2 regions of the Limnohabitans sp. 2KL-27 genome follow, and region 2 is predicted to be linked to the other one. Evidence: predicted binding sites of a transcription regulator. Region 2 holds the regulator's gene; the other holds the start of a gene.
The links. Region 2 encodes LexA, which represses DNA repair genes until DNA is damaged. Its sites were predicted from a motif close to ACTGTATNNNNATACAGT; they were not measured.
Positions count from the first base shown of each region.

Region 1: the regulator LexA is predicted to act here: its motif matches at 6,654-6,671, upstream of LHAB_RS10225 (DNA topoisomerase IV subunit B).

Region 1 covers NZ_CXOP01000002.1:1,526,983-1,536,432, forward strand. Annotated here, with positions in the region: gene dut (dUTP diphosphatase) at 1-123, shown strand, start outside; gene LHAB_RS10190 (FKBP-type peptidyl-prolyl cis-trans isomerase) at 152-685, opposite strand; gene LHAB_RS10195 (cupin domain-containing protein) at 774-1,910, shown strand; gene LHAB_RS10200 (hypothetical protein) at 2,094-2,276, shown strand; gene bamC (outer membrane protein assembly factor BamC) at 2,408-3,517, opposite strand; gene dapA (4-hydroxy-tetrahydrodipicolinate synthase) at 3,544-4,440, opposite strand; gene LHAB_RS10215 (class I SAM-dependent methyltransferase) at 4,550-5,095, opposite strand; gene LHAB_RS14680 (hypothetical protein) at 5,114-5,275, opposite strand; gene LHAB_RS10220 (MFS transporter) at 5,371-6,582, opposite strand; gene LHAB_RS10225 (DNA topoisomerase IV subunit B) at 6,705-8,687, shown strand; gene parC (DNA topoisomerase IV subunit A) at 8,776-9,450, shown strand, end outside.
Region 2 covers NZ_CXOP01000002.1:2,043,736-2,053,185, reverse strand. Annotated here, with positions in the region: gene LHAB_RS12685 (Crp/Fnr family transcriptional regulator) at 1-267, opposite strand, end outside; gene LHAB_RS12680 (oxepin-CoA hydrolase, alternative type) at 325-1,104, opposite strand; gene LHAB_RS12675 (3-hydroxyacyl-CoA dehydrogenase) at 1,107-2,627, opposite strand; gene LHAB_RS12670 (D-2-hydroxyacid dehydrogenase family protein) at 2,777-3,784, opposite strand; gene LHAB_RS12665 (hypothetical protein) at 3,842-4,180, opposite strand; gene lexA (transcriptional repressor LexA) at 4,301-4,972, opposite strand; gene LHAB_RS12655 (asparaginase) at 5,046-6,014, shown strand; gene adk (adenylate kinase) at 6,078-6,734, opposite strand; gene kdsB (3-deoxy-manno-octulosonate cytidylyltransferase) at 6,858-7,634, opposite strand; gene LHAB_RS12640 (Trm112 family protein) at 7,644-7,850, opposite strand; gene lpxK (tetraacyldisaccharide 4'-kinase) at 7,956-8,969, opposite strand; gene LHAB_RS12630 (ExbD/TolR family protein) at 8,975-9,397, opposite strand; gene LHAB_RS12625 (MotA/TolQ/ExbB proton channel family protein) at 9,407-9,450, opposite strand, start outside.

The DNA of each region.
Region 1 (9,450 bases), 520 kb from region 2:
ATGGAGCGCATTGCCCAAATGGTGATCGTGCCGGTGCTGCAGGCCAACTTCAACGTGGTCGCCGAGTTTGATGCGCCCAGCGAGCGGGGCGAGGGCGGCTACGGCTCGACCGGCAAAAAATAAGCGCCTCGGCGGGCGCTGTTCAAGGAGGTCAGTGCAGCGTGGGTATCGTCTGGCTGCCCTCGTCGCCCACTTCAATTTTGAAAAATCCGGTGCCGCAGCTGCCGCTGCCCACCTCGGCTTCGGTGGGTTCGCGCACCGATTCGACCTTCAGGTGCAAGCGCAGCGCGATGCCCGACAGCGGGTGGTTGGCGTCCAGCACCACGTGCTCGGGGTAAATTTCGGTCACGGTGTACAGCGCATTGCGCGGTGCGTCGGGGTGGCAGCCTTCGGGCAAGGCGGTCCCTTCGATCGTCAGACCGGGCTCTAGGCCTTCAGGGAAAAGGGCGAGCGGCTCCAGAAACAGCAGGTTTTCATCGAAGTCGCCAAAGGCGTCCTCGGGCTCCAGATGCAGGTCCACCTTGGCGCCACGTTCGTGGCCTTGCAAGGCTTCTTCGATCTTGGGCAGCAGGTCTTGGCCGCCAATGAAAAATTCCACAGGCTCGTCCAGGGTGTCCAGAACTTCGCCCAGCGTGTCTTTGAGTGTCCAGGTCAGTGCGACCACAGAAGGTGTCTTGATTTCCATACGACAATTGTCGCAGTTTGGTGGCCCCTTTTTTGGGCTACCTTGGCTTTCAGATGGCACCTGGCGTGCTGTTCACCCGATCGACACCATGAACACAGAACAACCCTTGGCCCTGCTGGGCGGCTTGACTCCCAGCCAATTCATGAAACGCCATTGGCAAAAAAAACCTTTGCTGGTGCGCAACGCCATCCCGGGCTTTGTGCCCTGTGTGGGCCGCAACGATTTGGTGGCGATGGCCGGAAAAGAGGGCGTGGAGTCGCGTTTGATCGTCGATTCGCCCAAGGGCTGGAAGATGAAGCATGGCCCTTTGGTCAAGCGCAGCTTGCCGCCTTTAAGCCAGAAAAAATGGACCTTTTTGGTGCAAGGCGTCGACTTGCACCACGACGGCGTGCATGCGCTCATGCAACAGTTCCGCTTTGTGCCCGACGCGCGCCTTGACGATGTCATGATCAGTTATGCGACCGATGGCGGTGGTGTGGGGCCACACTTTGACAGCTACGACGTTTTTTTGTTGCAAGCCCAAGGCCAGCGCCGCTGGCGCATTGGCCGCAACAAAGACCTGAGCCTGCAGCCAGGTGTGCCGCTCAAGATCTTGCAAAATTTTGAGGCCGAAGAGGAATTCGTACTCAACCCCGGTGACATGCTGTACCTGCCACCCAAATACGCCCACGAGGGTGTCGCTGAGGGCGAGTGCATGACCTGGTCGATGGGTTTTCGGGCGCCCAAGGAAGGCGAGTTGGCCCGAGAGTTGTTGCTGGGCTTGGCCGATGAGGCGTTTGAGGGTCTGGGCGATGCGCTTTACCGGGATCCCAAACAAATGGCAGTGGCGTCTCCTGCTGCCATTCCGCCGTCTTTGGGTGACTTCGCGCGACAAGTGGTAGATAAAGCGCTTCAAAATCCGAATTTGCTGGACAGCTTGCTGGGGGAATACCTGACCGAGCCAAAGTCCAATGTCTGGTTTGAAATCTCCGATGTTGAGCCTGATTTGTCGGCGGGCGTGCAGCTCGATCGGCGCACCAAAATGATGTACGACGATCGTCACGTCTTCATCAATGGTGAAAGTTTCCGGGTGGCGGGCAAAGATGCCCGCTTCTTGCGTCAATTGGCAGATAAACGTTGTTTAAATGCAGCTTCTTGTGCGATGTTGAGTGATTCCGCCCAGGAGGCTCTTCTGGATTGGATGGTCGCCGACTGGTTGAAACCCGGTGAGGACTTTCCCGAGTGAAAGGGTGGTTTGAAGGGTTCGCGTCAGCTCAGTGACGTCAGTTCGGCGAGGCACTAGGGAAAACGATATAATTTCAGGCTGAGAACAAAAGAGCTCGAGTACTTTTGTCTCGGTCTGAGCAGCTCTAGAGTTTGCTTTCGACAATTTCCGGAAATTGTTTTAACCCCATAAGGAAAAATCATCATGAACAAGTCCCTCGTTTTGGCCGCCATCATCGCTGCTGCTGCTCTGTCCGCTTGCGGCAAAAAAGAAGAAGCCGCTGCTCCTGCTGCTCCAGCTCCTGTGGCTGCTCCAGCTGCACCTGCTGCTGACGCTTCTGCTGCACCTGCTGCCGCTCCAGCTGCTGACGCATCTGCTGCCAAGTAATGAATGGCTGCATTCCCGGCTTGCGCCGGGGACGCATATAAAAAACCCCGCCATGCGGGGTTTTTTTATGGGCTTTTGCCGACCTGTTGTGACAGCGGGCTCGGGTCAGCCCGCCGCCGGTCAGGGCGCCCTCAGCGCAGTTCGTTGGCCAACAACTTCAGGATGCGCTCGGCATTGCCCGAGGTCTCAGGCTGACCGTTGGCATTTTGCACACGCACAAAGCTGGTGCTGCCATTGTCGGTCAAAGCGATTCGGTAGCGTGACAAGGCCACTTGTTCTTTCTTGCTGCTGAACATGCGGGCCAAAAAGCCGGGCTCCTGGTCGCCGGTGGTGCCGGGCGTCACATAGCGAACGAAATAGACCCCTTTGCTGCGGTCGCGGTCTTCCACTGTGAAGCCGGTGCGGTCCAGCGCCACGCCGGTACGCCGCCAAGCGCGGTCCAGTGTGTCATTGATTTGGATGGTGGCTTGTCCATCCAGGGTGGTGACGGTGGCCGCTTGGACAGGTGTTGCACCGGCGGCGGCTGTTTTGGCGGCTTCGGGGGAAGCGCCCAGTTTCACCATCAGGCGACGCAGAAACTCGATTTCGAGTTCGGGATCGCTGGCGCGGGGTTGCCAGATGGTCTGTTCTTTTTGTGAGCTGGTGTAGTTCTCGGCCATGCCCCGGTGGGTGATGTAAATCTCAACGCCACCTTGTGCATTGCGCTCCACGCGGGTGCGGAATTTGTCACGCTCACCCGTTGAATACAAGGAGTCGAGCATCTTGCCCAAGGTCCGGCGAATCAGGTCTTGGGGAATTTTGGCGCGGTTCTCAGCCCAGTCGGTTTCCATGATCCCCACATCCGGGGAATCGGTGGTCAGGACAAAGCCATTGCTGGTCCAAAATTCCTTCAAAGGCTCCCACACCTTGTCGGCCGGGCGTGCGACCACCAGCCAGCGCTGGTTGCCTTGGCGCTCTAGGCGCACATCGCCCAAGCTGTTCGCGGCGGTGCCGGCATCGGCCACGCGTGCACCGGCGCTTTGGAAGCCGGAAGCTGTAGCGGAGTTGCTCTCCATCGCGTAGCGGGAGTCTCGGCGCAGCTGGCTCAGGTCGGGTGGGATCTCCAGTGTGGGCGCCTTGGCCGCGCTTTTGTAGTCCACCTTGTCTTCTTCCAGAATGGAGCAAGCACTGACCGAAATGGCCAAGGCCGCAACCAGGGCCGTGCGTTGGACAGTTTGGCAAGACGTCGAGAAAAGGGGCAATTTCACAGGCAATCCTTAGGTGGAAATCAAATCAGGCCACTGGCCTGGAGTGCGGCCTCGACAACAGGTTGTTGCGACGCGGACAATTCGGTCATCGGCAAGCGCAAGGTGGGGCCGCTCAGGCCCATGCGCTGCATGGCCCATTTCACGGGAATGGGGTTGGCTTCGACAAACAGATTTTTGTGCATGGGCATCAGCTGGAACTGGATGCGCATGGCTTCTTTGACGTCGCCACGGGTTGCTGCCATGCACAGTTCATGCATGAGCCGCGGCGCCACGTTGGCGGTCACGCTGATGTTGCCGGCTCCGCCGCACAGCATCAGGGCCACAGCCGTTGCATCATCGCCTGAAAATACCGCAAATTCTTTGGGGACGTCACGGATGAGCCACTGGGCGCGCTCGATGTTGCTGGTGGCTTCCTTGATGCCGATGATGCCTGGGACTTGGGCCAGGCGCAGCACGGTCTCGTGTTGAAGATCGGCCACGGTGCGGCCTGGCACGTTGTACAGAATCACGGGCAGCGTCGGCACGGCCTCGGCAATGGCTTTGAAGTGCTGGTAAAGGCCTTCTTGGGTGGGTTTGTTGTAGTACGGAACCACTTGCAGCTGGGCGTCAGCGCCGACTTTTTGTGCAAATTTGGCCAGATTGATCGCTTCGGCAGTGGAGTTCGCGCCACAACCGGCAATGATGGGGATGCGTTTGGCCGCTTGTTCGACCGAGACACGGATGATTTCGCAGTGCTCGTCCACGGTCACAGTGGGCGATTCGCCCGATGTGCCCACCACCACGATGGCATCGGTGCCTTCGGCCACATGCCAGTCGATCAGTTTTCGCAAGGTGGGGTAATCCACTTTGCCGTCTTCGAGCATGGGGGTGATCAGGGCAGGAATGCTGCCTCGGATGGGGCGAAATTCGGTGGTCATGTCCGGTGTTTCTGAACAGAAAAAACCCATTCTAACGATTGCAGACCGCTTGCTGAACTCGTGGACGGTGGAATTTCACCCGGCGGGGCCGGTGAAAGCCAGCCTTGTCTCAGTCAGGGCGCAAAGACCAGCGCTGTGCGTCGCCCGATGTCAGGGGCCGGACGGCCGCAATGCGTTGCACAAACCGGTCTGGCGATGACTCAAAACCATCTTCGTAAGCCACGGTGCGCAGACCTGTGGTCGCCGTGAGCAGTTCACCCGTGTGCAGCAAAAAGTCGGGGCGAGAGGGTTTGCCGACTGTTTCATTGCCGGCGGCAAAGGTTTCGTAGATCAAGACGCCGCCCGGGGCCACGCTGTTCAGGATGACGGGCATCAGCGGTCGCCACAGGTAATGGGTGACCAGGACGCAGCCGAAGGTTTGCCCAGTGAAGGGCCAGGGGCCGTTTTCAATGTCGGCGCAGGTGACCTCCCCGTGAGCCTGGGCCAAGGCCAGTGCTTCAGGGTTGCGGTCCACACCCTGCACACGGTGGCCTTGTGCTGCCAGCCAACGCATGTGGCGTCCCGCACCGCACGCCACATCGAGCACGCGGCTGCTCGGAGCGATCAAATGGGCCCAGCGCTCAAGCCAGGCCGAGGGGTTTTCGGTACCGTGCATGTTTTCTGTCCAGACCCGTCAAAAGCACGACCACATTTGTTCGGCCAGCATGACGACCACGTCGGGTTTGGCATAAAGCCAGAACGGGGTGGCCAGGAGCAGGGCTGCCGTGATCCCCAGCCCCGTCTTTTTGTAGGATGCTCTGTGGGAGGCCGCCCCTGCGGCCGAAGGACGGTTCATGGTTGAGGCTCGATAGGGTGAAGCTTGGCTTGCATTCGCGAGCAGGGGCTCGCCCCCACGAGGGAAGTCAGTCGGGCTATCAGGCATGTTGGCGCTCATGCAGTTTGGGGTGTTGGGCGTTGGATCGGGCTTTCACGTACGGGCAGGTTCACCAGGGCGGCAAACACGCCCAGTGCAATGGCCAAGTACCAGACGATGTCGTAGCTGCCGGTCTTGTCATACAGATAGCCGCCCAGCCACACGCCCATGAAGGAGCCAATCTGGTGGCTGAAAAATATGAAACCGCTGAGCATGGACAGGTGGGAGATGCCAAAAATCTGGGCCACGGCCGCATTGGTGGGCGGCACGGTGGACAACCACAGCAAGCCCATCACCGCAGAGAACAGATACACACTGGTGGGGGTGAGCGGCGCCAGCAAAAACAACACAATGGCCACCGAGCGGGCCGCGTAAATGAAGGCCAAGATCTTTTTCTTGGCCATTTTTTGGCCCAAGGTGCCGGCGATGTAGGTGCCAAACACATTGAACAAGCCGATCAAGGCCAGCGCATAACTGGCCACCTGGGGGGCCAAGCCATGGTCTTTCAGGTAGCTGGGCATGTGCACGCCGATGAACACGACCTGAAAACCGCACACAAAATAACCCGCCATCAGCAGCTGAAAACTGGGGTATTTGAATGCTTCCTTCAAAGCCTGAGCAATGGTCTGGTCACGCTTGACCTGGCCTGGGGTATTCATGGCCGGTTCACGCAAGCCCCAAGCCAAAGGGATGATCAGCATCGCCGACGCCGCCAAAATGACCAAAGCGGTTTGCCAGCCCATTTGGCTGATCAGCAGGCCCTCGACGGGCACCATCAAAAATTGGCCAAAACTGCCGGCCGCCGCAGCCACGCCCATGGCCCACGAACGGCGTTCGGCAGGCACGTTGCGGCCAATCACGCCGTAAATGACCGCGTAGGTCGTTCCAGCTTGGGCCGTGCCGATGATGACGCCGGTGAACAGGGCAAACACCCACGGGTCGGTGGCCCAGGCCATGCCCAGCAAGCCCACACCGTAGATCACGGCACCCCATGCAATCACGCGAAAAGCGCCGAACTTGTCGGCCACCATGCCTGCAAAGATGCCCATGAAGCCCCAGGCCAAGTTCTGGATGGCCATGGCAAAGGCGAATTCCTGGCGGCCCCAACCTTGGGCTTGGGTGATGGGCTGAAGCCACAGACCAAAGCCGTGGCGAATGCCCATGGACAGGGTGACGATGGCCGCGCCGCAAATCAGCACCTGGGTCAGGGAAAGGGGTTTGTGTTGCATCCCCCGACTTTAACCAATGTGCTGCGGGCCTGAGGTCGCTCAGATGCCAACAGGCCATGCCAATGCCAGGCACTGTTTTTGTATCCAGTATCCGGTGCGAAATCCCACTACAATCCGCCACCATGGCCACCCAATCTCCCGTCAAAACCCCTCCCGAATATTCCGAAGGCTCGATCCGCGTCCTGAAGGGCCTGGAGCCCGTCAAGCAACGCCCGGGCATGTACACCCGCACCGACAACCCCCTGCACATCATTCAGGAAGTGTTGGACAACGCCGCCGACGAGGCGCTTGCGGGTCACGGCAAAAAGATCAAAGTCATCCTGCACGTGGATGGCTCGGTCAGCATCGAAGACGATGGCCGGGGCATTCCCTTTGGCCTGCACCCCGAAGAAAACGCCCCGGTGATCGAGTTGGTGTTCACCCGATTGCACGCGGGTGGCAAGTTCGACAAGGGCCAAGGCGGGGCTTACAGCTTCTCGGGCGGCCTGCACGGCGTGGGCGTGTCGGTGACCAACGCACTCTCCAAGCGCCTGGAGGCCACCAGCTACCGCGAAGGCCAAGTGGCCACGCTGGTGTTCTCGGGCGGCGACGTGACCGAGCCGCTGGTCAAGCGCGCGACAGGCGAAGGCGACCGCAAACAAGGCACCACCGTGCGCGCCTGGCCGGACGCCAAATACTTCGAATCCAGCGCCCTGCCCATGAACGAGCTGACGCACCTGCTGCGCAGCAAAGCCGTGCTCATGCCGGGCGTGACGGTGACCTTGGTGAATGAAAAAACCAAGGAAACCCAGCAGTGGCAATACAAAGCGGGTTTGCGCGATTACCTGACGCAGACCCTGAACGGCGACCCGGTCATCCCTTTGTTTGAAGGCGAAGGCTTTGCCGACGCCAACCACGACAGCTTTGCCGAAGGCGAGGGTGCTTCGTGGGCTGTGGCCTTCACAGAAGATGGCGCACCGGTGCGTGAGAGTTACGTCAACCTGATCCCCACCAGCGCTGGCGGTACGCACGACAGCGGCCTGCGCGACGGCCTGTTCACCGCCGTCAAGAGCTTTATTGAGTTGCATGGCCTTCTGCCCAAGGGCGTCAAGCTCATGCCCGAGGACGTGTTTGCCCGCGCCAGCTATGTGCTGAGCGCCAAGGTGCTCGACCCGCAGTTCCAGGGCCAGATCAAGGAGCGCCTGAATTCGCGCGACGCGGTGCGTTTGGTGTCCAGCTTTGTGCGCCCGGCCCTGGAGCTTTGGCTCAATGAGCATGTGGACTACGGCAAAAAGCTCGCCGAGCTGGCCATCAAAGCCGCCCAAACCCGTCAAAAAGCCAGCCAGAAGGTCGAAAAACGCAAGAGTTCGGGCGTGGCCGTGCTGCCCGGCAAGCTGACCGATTGCGAGAGCAAAGACATCCTGCACAATGAGGTGTTCTTGGTCGAGGGCGACTCGGCCGGCGGCAGCGCCAAGATGGGCCGCAACAAAGAAAGCCAGGCCATCTTGCCTCTGCGCGGCAAGGTGCTCAACACTTGGGAAGTGGACCGCGACCGTTTGTTTGCCAACAACGAAATCCACGACATCTCGGTGGCCATTGGCGTCGACCCGCACGGCCCCAACGATTCGCCTGACATGAGCAACCTGCGCTACGGCAAGGTGTGCATCTTGTCGGACGCCGATGTAGACGGCTCGCACATCCAAGTGCTGTTGCTCACGCTGTTTTTCCGCCACTTCCCCAAGCTGATCGAAGCGGGGCACCTGTATGTGGCGCGCCCTCCGCTGTTTCGCGTGGATGCGCCGGCGCGCGGCAAAAAGCCCGCGTCCAAAGCGTATGCGCTGGACGAAGGCGAGCTCACCGCCATCATCGACAAACTGCGCAAGGACGGCGTCAAAGAAGGTGGCTGGAGCATCAGCCGATTCAAGGGTTTGGGCGAGATGAGCGCCGAGCAGCTGTGGGACACCACGCTCAACCCCGACACGCGCCGCCTGTTGCCGATCGCGCTGGGCCCGCTGGACAACGCGGGCACTGAAAATCTGATGACCCAGCTCATGGGCAAAGGCGAAGCCGCCGCCCGCCGAGAGCTGATGGAGCTGCACGGCGACAGCATCGAAATCGACGTGTGACCAATTCCCTGTGGGAGCTCGCCCCTGCGGGCGAATGCCCTGATCCGGCAAGACGCCTGTTCGAACGCGCCCGCCAAGAAAGACCCTGATGACCACTGATTTGTTGACCCCCGAACCCAGTGCCGCCCCCGAAGGTGACCACCTGGGCGCTTACGCCCAACGGGCTTATTTGGAATACGCGCTGTCTGTTGTCAAAGGCCGTGCCTTGCCCGATGTGTGCGACGGTCAAAAGCCGGTGCAGCGGCGCATTTTGTATTCGATGGACCGCATGGGTTTGTCCTACAGCGGCCCGAACAACAACACCGCGGCCAAACCTGTCAAAAGCGCCCGTGTGGTGGGCGATGTGCTGGGCCGTTACCACCCGCACGGTGACACAGCAGCTTATGACGCCTTGGTGCGCATGGCGCAAGACTTTTCGCAGCGCTACCCGCTGATCGATGGGCAGGGCAACTTTGGCTCTCGCGACGGCGATGGCGCAGCCGCCATGCGTTACACCGAAGCACGCTTGTCGCGCATCACCAGCTTGCTGCTGGATGAGATCGACATGGGCACGGTGGACTTCATCCCAAACTACGACGGCTCCACCGAGGAACCCCGCCAGCTGCCCGCCCGCTTGCCTTTCAGCTTGCTCAATGGCGCCAGCGGCATCGCCGTGGGTCTGGCCACCGAAATCCCCAGCCACAACCTGCGCGAAGTGGCCGACGCTTGCGTGGCCCTGATCAAAAACGACAAGCTGAGCGACAGCGAGTTGCTGGCCATCGTC
Region 2 (9,450 bases):
ATCGCCAAACCAAATGCCGGGCTCCACATAGGTCAAGGTGATCTGCTTGCCCGACACCGAGGTCGAGCTCACGCGCACCGCGCCCTTGGCACAGGCGATCCACTGCTCGGGCGGGTCTCCCCGTGCCGCAAGCATGTCGCCGTCCTTGAACCGTTTGACGTAAGCGCATCGAAGTATGTCGTGACGAAGTGAAGGAGAAAGGGTTGAGAACCAGCGACCACCATTGATCGCCTCTCGTTCCTCCATTGTCAGAATCGGTTCGTCCATGCTCTGTCCTTTGAGTGACTGGGAATCGTTTTTTTGTCGCCTGGGGGACCAGTCGCTTTAGTCGTATTCGGGTTTTTGCTTGTTCAAAAATGCAGCAATGCCAATGCCTGCATTGCGGTGGTGCAGATTTTTGACAAAGTGATCGCGTTCTCTCGCCAGCTGCGCATGGAGGCTGCTGCCGTCGGCTTCGCCCAGCAGTTCCTTGATGCTGGCCAGCGCGTTGGGGGCCCGACCGTTGATGGTCTCGCACAGCTCCAAGGCTTGCTGCAAGGCTTGCCCTGCATCCACAAGTCGGTTCACCACGCCCAATTGTTGCAGGCGCTCTGCACCGATGCGCTCACCGCACATCAGCAGCTCGGTGGCCAGTTGGCGCGGCACGGCGCGCGACAGACTCCAGCTGCCACCGCCGTCGGGTGACAAGGCAATGCCGCTGTAGGCCATCACGAAGACGCTGTTGCGGGCCGCCACGATCATGTCGCAAGCCAGGGCCAGCGAAAAACCGGCACCGGCTGCTGGGCCTTCGACGGCGGCGATCACGGGTTTGGGGAAGGTGCGGATGGCTTCGATCCAGTTGTGCAGGCCTTCAATGCTTTGCGCTTGGTGTTCAGGGGGCAGCTGGCGGTTGTTTTGCAGGCGCTGCAAATTGCCGCCTGCACTGAAGATGCCATTCGCGCCTGTGATCAACACACTGCGCACATCGTCGCTGGATTCGGCCACGCTCAGGGCTTCGACGCCTGCGGCGTACATCTCGGGCCCGAGGGCGTTGCGGAACTCCGGGTTGCTGAGGGTCAGGACCAAGGTTCGGCCTTCGCTGGTGCTGAGCAGTTGGGCGGTCATCTTCAGTCTTCCGTGTGCATCAATGACAGACCAATCGCACCCCGGCGGCGCAACCAAGGGCTGGGGCGATAACGGGGATCGCCATAGACGGTTTGCAGGTTGAACAGCACTTCGAGGATGCTGTCAGGCCCCAGGCGGTTGCCCATGGCCAAAGGACCCATGGGGTAAGCCAGGCCCAGCGTGACGGCGGTTTCCAGGTCTTGTGGGCTGCAGATGCGCTGCTGGCAAATGTCGGACGCGATGTTGACGATGGTCGCGACCACCCGTTGCGTGACAAAACCCCCACTGTCGCGGATGACCGAGACGGCTTTGCCGTCGCGGGCAAACAGGGCGTGGGCCGCGTCACGCATGTCGGCTCGGGTGGCCGGGTTGGTGGCCAGCACTCGGCGTCGGGTCGACGCATCCACAAAGAGCATGTCGATGCCCACGGTGCGGGCCGGGTCCAGGCGTTCGACCACGGCCACGGTGGTGATGTCAAAGCCCAGCGGTGCCACCAAGGTGAGCGCCTCTGGCGATGGCGAGGCGCCGGTTTCGATTTGGGCGCCCAGGTCCTTGAGCAGCTGCAGCAGTTCCATGCGGCGGGTGGCCCGGGGCGAGACCCAAACAGGTGGAATGCGCTCCACCACAGGCACGGGGGGCTCGGCGGGCACTTGCGCTGCGCCCTCGACGTATTTGTAAAAACCTTCGCCCACTTTTTTGCCGACCACACCACCGGCCAGCCTTTGGGCGGTGATCACATTGGGCCGGTAGCGTGGCTCTTCGTAATACTGGTGGTAAATGGCTTCAATGACGTGGTGCGAGACATCGAGCGCGGTCAGGTCAAACAACTCGAAAGGCCCGAGTTTGAAGCCGACCTGGTCGCGCAGAATGCGGTCAATCGTGGCGAAATCGGCCACGCCCTCGCTCACGATGCGAAGCGCTTCGGTGCTGTAGCCGCGGCCTGCGTGGTTGACGATGAAGCCGGGGGTGTCTTGCGCTTGTACGGGCGTGTGGCCCATTTGGCGCGCAAATTCGGACAGGCGCTGGCAGACGGCGGGGTCGGTTTTCAGGCCCGCGATCACCTCGACCACTTTCATGAGTGGCACGGGATTGAAGAAGTGGTAGCCGGCAAACTGGGCAGGACGCTGCAAGGCGGCGGCAATGGCCGTGACCGACAGCGATGAGGTGTTGGTCACCAGCACAGCCGTGGGGGCCAGTACTTTCTCCAGATCGGTGAACAGGCTTTTTTTGACCTCCAGCTTTTCGACGATGGCTTCGACCACCAGTTCGCAATCGGCCAATTCTTGCAGGCTGGCAGCGCCGAGCAAGCGGCTTTTGTGGCTGGTCACGGCTTCGGCGGTCAGGCGGCCTTTTTCTTGGAGCTTGTTCCATTGTTGGAACACGGCCTCACGCGCTTTGGCCACCGCTTCGGGCTGGGTGTCGTACAGCCAGACCTGGCTGCCCGCTTGTGCTGCGATCTGGGCTATGCCGCGGCCCATGGCGCCGGCGCCGATGATGGCCACTTTGGAAAATGCAAGAGTCATAAATGAAATGAGGTCTTCAGGAGGAGAGGTTTCTCGACAAACAGCCGTTGCACCCAAGGCCAAGGCCCATGGCTTGTGGCCCAGCGCACAGCAAAACACCGAAGATTATCGCCTCAGTTCAGAGGCTAAACACGGGTGGACGGTGCGACTCAGCGGCGCACTTGCAGTGCACCCGGGTTGACGATGTTGGTGGGGGTGCCCTTGATGAAATTCACCACGTTGTCGAAAGCGGCACCGAAATAGTGTTCATAGCTGCTTTTTTCAACATAGCCGATGTGCGGCGTACAAATGCAGTTTTCCAAACGCAACAAGGCCGAGCCTTGCAAAATCGGCTCGGATTCGAAGACGTCGATGGCGGCCAAGCCGGGCCGACCCCGGTTCAAGGCGCTGATCAGGGCGTTGGGCTCGATCAACTCGGCGCGTGAGGTGTTCACAAACAAGGCTGTGGGTTTCATGCGACCCAAGTCCTCACCGGTGACCACGCCTTGGGTGGCTTCGTTGAAGCGCAAATGGATCGAGACGACATCGGACGCTTCAAAAAAAGCCACTCTGCTACTGGCAGCACGGTGGCCATGCTGAACGGCCAGGGTGCGCGACTCGTCGCTGCCCCAAACCATGACATCCATGCCAAATGCTTTGCCGTAGCCGGCCACCAACTGACCAATCTGGCCGTAACCCCAGATGCCCAGCGTCTTGCCGCGCAACACCGTGCCCAGTCCGAAGTTGGCGGGCATGGAGCCCGCTTTCAAGCCTGACTGCTGCCAGGCCCCGTGTTTGAGGTTGCCGATGTACTGCGGCAGGCGACGCGTCGCAGCCATGATCAAGGCCCAGGTCAGCTCGGCTGGCGCGACCGGAGAGCCGACACCTTCGGCCACGGCCACCCCGCGCTCTGTGCAGGCGGCCAAATCAATGTGTCCGCCGACACGGCCTGTCTGGACAATCAGCTTCAAGCGCGGCAGTTTTTCGATCAAGGCCCGGGTCAGATGGGTGCGTTCACGAATCAGCACAATGATGTCTGCGTCTTTCAAGCGCACAGACAACTGCCCGATGCCTTTGACGGTGTTGGTATAGACCTTGGCAGGGAAATTTTCGAGTTTGACTGCGCAGTCGAGTTTGCGCACTGCATCTTGGTAGTCGTCAAGGATCACAATGTTCATCCCTCCATTGTGCCCTGACGAGGTGACCTGTTCAGGTCAGCGGGGTGGCTTTTCGGCTCAAATTCGGGCTTGTGCGGCCTCGAGAGCCGCCAAGCGGTCCAGTTCGGCGCAGACATCGGCCATGCGTCCCGAAATCACCATGCGACCGGCACCCTTGACGCGTTGATCGCTTTCGGCCACCCGCAATACACGCAGTGCGGGCGTGGTCAGAGGCTGAACGCGCAGCGGCTGAGGTGTGGTCCTTGATGCCAGCGGTCCGCAGACGGGCTGGCGGGTGGCCCAGACAGGCCGCAAATAGGCATTGCCGCGCTGGGATTTGGCCGCAGCGGGGGCCGCACGGTGGAGACGGGAGAGGCCTTGAAAAAGACCCGAAAAAGCAAGCAGAGCGATTCCCATGTGAAACCTTTCAAAAGCATGGAGGTTGGACACAGGCAGGATTGCTGAAGGAGCTTGTTGCATCAGGGCCGACAGAACCATGCCGTCAGCGCCCGCCACCTGCTGCAACAAGCAGGTGGGTTACATCAAAAGGGTGTTTCGGATCAGGCCCACGGCCAAGCCTTCGATGTCGAATGGCTCCTCGGGGTTGACCACGATGGTGGGGTAGTCGGGGTTTTCGGGCAAGAGCTCGATGCCACCGCTGGTTTTGCGCAGCCGCTTGACGGTGACTTCATCGCCGAGTCGGGCCACCACGATCTGGCCGTTGCGCACTTCCTTGGTGGATTTCACGGCCAGCAGGTCACCGTCCATGATGCCCGCGTCTCGCATGGACATGCCGCGAACGCGCAACAAGTAGTCGGGCTGCTCAGCAAACAAGCTGCTTTCGATCTGGTAGGTTCTGTCCACGTGCTCTTGAGCCAAAATGGGTGAACCTGCTGCGACACGACCGACCAGAGGCAAACTCAATTGACCCAAGCCGGGCAGGGTGAGGCTGAACAAATCGGACGGTGCCCGGAGTGGGTGGCGGTTGCTGCCTTTGAGGCGAATGCCCCGTGAAGTGCCGCTGACCAGCTCGATGGCGCCTTTGCGGGCCAAGGCCTTGAGGTGTTCTTCTGCCGCATTGGCCGACTTGAAGCCCAGCACGCTGGCGATTTCGGCACGCGTGGGGGGGGCACCGGTGTTGGCGATGGTGTTCTGGATCAATTCCAGAATTTCCTGCTGCCGGGCGGTGAGTTTGGGGCTGTCGGTCATTGCGGTCTCCTTGGGGGACTGGTGGAACTGTTGTTCTATCCAGTGACTGTATTTTTAACCAGTTTTTGAGGCTGTGCAAGTGGTTGACGCAAAAAAAATTCAGAAAGTCGTGGTTTTGGGCACAGGCGGCACCATCGCCGGCACGGCTGCCAGCGCTGCTGACCACACGTCTTACAGCGCCGGGCAGTTGGGGGTGCAGCAATTGATGGACGCGGTGCCAGGGTTGGACGCGGTTTTGCAGGGCGGTTTGTTGGTGTGCGAGCAAGTGGCGCAGTTGGACAGCAAGGACATGGACCACGCCACTTGGCAGGCACTCGCGCTGCGTTGTGTCCACTGGCTCGAGCAGGCTGACGTGGGTGGCATCGTCATCGCGCATGGCACCGACACGCTCGAAGAAACCGCGTGGCTTTTGCAAATGCTGCTGCACGCCCATAAACCGGTGGTGCTCACGTGTGCCATGCGGCCGGCCACAGCCCTTGCGCCCGATGGCCCGCAAAACCTGCTGGACGCGATGGCCGTGGTCTGCGACCCGATGGCACGGGGTGTCCTGGCCGTTTGTGCCGGCCGGATCCACAGTGCCCGAGACGTGCAAAAAGTCCATCCTTACCGGTTGGACGCTTTCAGCTCAGGCGAGGCTGGCCCGCGTGGCTGGGTGGAGCAAGGCCATGTGCGTTGGTCCGACCCGGGCGCTTGGCCGGTGGCGCATGCCCATGCCCACTTGGCTTTGCAGCTGCCCGCTGCCGGTTGGCCCTGGGTCGAGGTGTTGTTCAGCCATGCCGGAGCCGATGCCCGCCAGGTGCGTGCCCTGGTGGCCGCTGGCGTGAAGGGCCTGGTGGTGGCGGGCACCGGCAATGGCACGGTGCACCAAAGTCTCATGTCCGCGCTGGTCGAAGCTCAGGATCAAGGCGTCGGTGTGCGCCTGACCTCCCGCTGCGCCGAAGGTCAAGTTGTGGGGCAACCCGATTTGCAAATGTCGCCCAGAGGGCTCAATGCGTTCAAGGCCCGGGTGAGCTTGATGCTGGATTTGATGGGCCAGGGCTGATCGGCCCCGCAAAGCACAAAGCCCCGCATGACGGGGCTTTGTGCTGGTGTCGTGAGTGAAGGATCAGCTCGCCAGCGCCTCGAAAGCACGGGCGGTGATGTCTTCCACGCTGCCCGTGCCGCTGATGGCGCGGTAGCGGGGTGCGGCGGCGGGATCTTGCTGGGCCCAGCCGGAGTAGTAGTCCACCAGTGGGCGGGTTTGCGCGCTGTAAACATCCAGGCGCTTCTTGACGGTTTCTTCCTGGTCATCAGCGCGTTGCACCAGGGGCTCGCCGGTCACGTCGTCCATGCCAGCTACTTTGGGGGGATTGAACTTGACGTGGTAGGTGCGGCCAGAGGCGGGGTGTGAGCGGCGGCCGCTCATGCGGTCGATGATGGCGTCAAAGGGGACGTCGATTTCAAGAACGTAGTCGAGCTTGACGCCGGCAGCCTTCATCGCATCGGCTTGGGGGATGGTGCGGGGGAAGCCGTCAAATAGGAAACCGTTGGCGCAGTCGGCCTGGGCGATGCGCTCCTTGACCAGGTTGATGATCAGGTCGTCGCTGACCAGACCACCTGACTCCATGACGGCTTTGGCTTGCAGACCCAGTGGGGTGCCGGCCTTGACGGCAGCGCGCAGCATGTCGCCGGTAGAGATTTGGGGAATGTTGTATTTCTGGCAGATGAAAGTGGCTTGCGTGCCTTTGCCAGCACCGGGGGCGCCCAACAGAATTAGTCTCATGGGAATGTCCTTATCGTTTGAAATTTTTTCGGCTTGTCGGGCTCCATGACCGATGCCGGATTGTTATTGAGAATATCACGCCAGCCTCAAAGTTGGCTTACGGCGTCAGCCCTGGTTTGCCGTTCAGGGGATCAGCTGGCGCACACGCGCCAGGTCCTCGGGGGTGTCAACGCCTGGGCCGGGTGCCTCGCGGGTCACATGGACCGCGATCCGGTGGCCATGCCACAGGGCACGCAGTTGTTCCAGTGATTCCATGGTTTCAATGGGTGCGGGCGTCAAGGTCGGAAAGAGCGCCAGAAAACCAGCCCGGTAACCGTAAATGCCAATGTGGCGCAAGGGCGCTGGGTTGGGCAGGGCCTTGAAACCCGAGTCCGACTGGCCATCTCGCCACCAGGCGATGGGGGCCCGGCTGAAATAAAGCGCCATCTGGCGTGCGTCCATGACCACTTTGACCACATTGGGATTGGTGAACTCTTCGAGTGATGCGATCGCATGAGCAGCTGTGCTCATGCTGGCGTCGGGCCGCTCGCGCAGCACGCGGGCCACGTCGTTGATGAGCGCGGGCGGGATCAGTGGTTCATCGCCTTGCACATTGACCACCACCGCATCGTTGGGCAGGCCCAGCAATTGGCAGGCTTGAGCCAGCCGGTCGCTGCCACTGAGATGGTCTTGGCGCGTCAACAGCGCCTGCACGCCGTGTGCCGCACAAGCGGCCACGATGCGTTCGTCATCGGCGGCCACCACAACTTGGCTGGCCTGCGACTGCAGCGCCCGCTGCGCCACGCGCACCACCATGGGCAATCCGCCAATGTCGGCCAGGGGTTTGTCGGGCAGACGGCTGGACGCCATGCGGGCAGGAATCACCACGGTGAAGCCCTGTGGCGCAGGAACAACGTTCATGGTCTGGACTCAGAGCGCCGGCCGCAGGGCGGCCAGTTGGTCAATTTCTTCGTCACTCAAAGGGCGGGCTTCGTTTTCCAGCAGGATGGGGATGCCTTTGCGCACCGGATAAGCCAAGCGTGCGCTGCGCGAGAGCAGTTCTTGACGTTCGCGGTCAAAGTTGAGTGGGCCTTTGGTGACCGGGCAAACCAGCAGTTCGAGCAATTTGGTGTCCATGCCGCCAATGATAACGGGACCCCGGTCTGGGCGGGTGCGTGCGCATCATGCGTTGGCTGCTGCATCAGTTGTGCCCGCAGGCCCGCGAGGCGCAGGTGGGCCAGGTCAGCGTTGCAAGAGGGCGTCCAGCCGCGCATCCAGCGCTGACCAGAAACCCTCTTCGGGCGTGACCACCAAGGGCACGGCCAGCGCACTGGGTTCATGGGGCCAGAGTTTGGCGGCGTCCTTTTCGGTGCACAGCCAGGTGCGCTCCGGTTGGGCTGGCCAGTCTTGGTAGCTGTGGTGATCGGGCAAGGCGGTGGTGGAGCTCAGGCTCAGACCCGATTCGCGCAGCATCTGGAAAAAAGCCTCTGGCCGAGCCAGCCCGGCCACCCCATGCAATGGACGGTTGATCAGTTCGCTCAGGGCAATGCGCTGGCCCGTGGCTGTGATGGCGTGGTCCGCCAGCTGCCGTGTGGCCAGGAAATGCGGTACCTGTTCGTCCCCGGCCCCACTGACCGAGGGGCTTGGGCCTGTGTGCAGCACCCAATCGACCCTGCGTGGCCAGGCTTCGCGCAGAGGACCTGCCGGCAACAACCAGCCGTTGCCTACGCCGCGTTCGTCCATCACACAAATTTCGAGGTCACGGGCCAAGGCCAAGTGCTGCAAGCCATCGTCGCAAAGCAACACTTGCACTTGCGGGTGAGCTTGCAACAAGCCCAGTGCCGCATCGGCCCGGGCTCGGGCGACCCAAACGGGCACCCCAGTGGCTTGGTGAATCAGCAAAGGTTCGTCGCCCACATCCATCGGGTGGCTGTCGTGAGTCACCGCACGGGCGTCACGGGTTTGGCGTCCGTGTCCGCGAGAAATCACCCCGACCCGCAGGCCCCTGGCCTGCAAGTGCTGGGCCAAGGCGATCGTGACGGGGGTTTTGCCTGCACCGCCTGCCACCACATTGCCCACCACGATGACCAAGGCGGGAACCCGTCGGGTGTTGAAAAGGCCTCGGGCGTAGGCCATGCGTCGCATCGCTATCAAGGCGCCATAAATGGCCGCCACTGGGCGCAAGGACCAGGCCACCGGGCCGCGCCCTTGCCATAGTCGGGGCAGCGCTTGGTGCAAGAACTTGGACAGGCCCATGCCGATCAAGAGCCTGGCACTTCGGCCGTCTGGGCGGCGAAGGTGATTTTGGACAATCCGCTGCGGCGTGCCGCCTCCATGGCATGGATGACGCTTTGGTGCGAGGCGGAGGCATCTGCACTGATGATCAGCATCGCGTCTTTGTCGGCCAGGGGGGTGAGTACCGCCACCAATGCGCCCACCGAGCTGGCACCGACAGGGGATTTGTTGATGGCGTAATGCCCTTGAGAGGTGATGGTGAGCACAATTTGGCGGGGTTTTGGGCTGGAGGCGATGGCATCGGCCGTGGGCAAGTTCAGTTGGATTTCGGTCAGGCGCGACCATGTGGTGGTGAGCATCAAAAAGATCAGCACCACCAAGAGCACGTCAATGAACGGGACCAGGTTGATCTCGGGCTCTGGGGCGGCACGTGGCGTTTTGAAGTTCACAGGCAACCTTCAGGTGCTGGTGCGGCTGAGGTGGCGGGCAAAGCGCTCGGCCG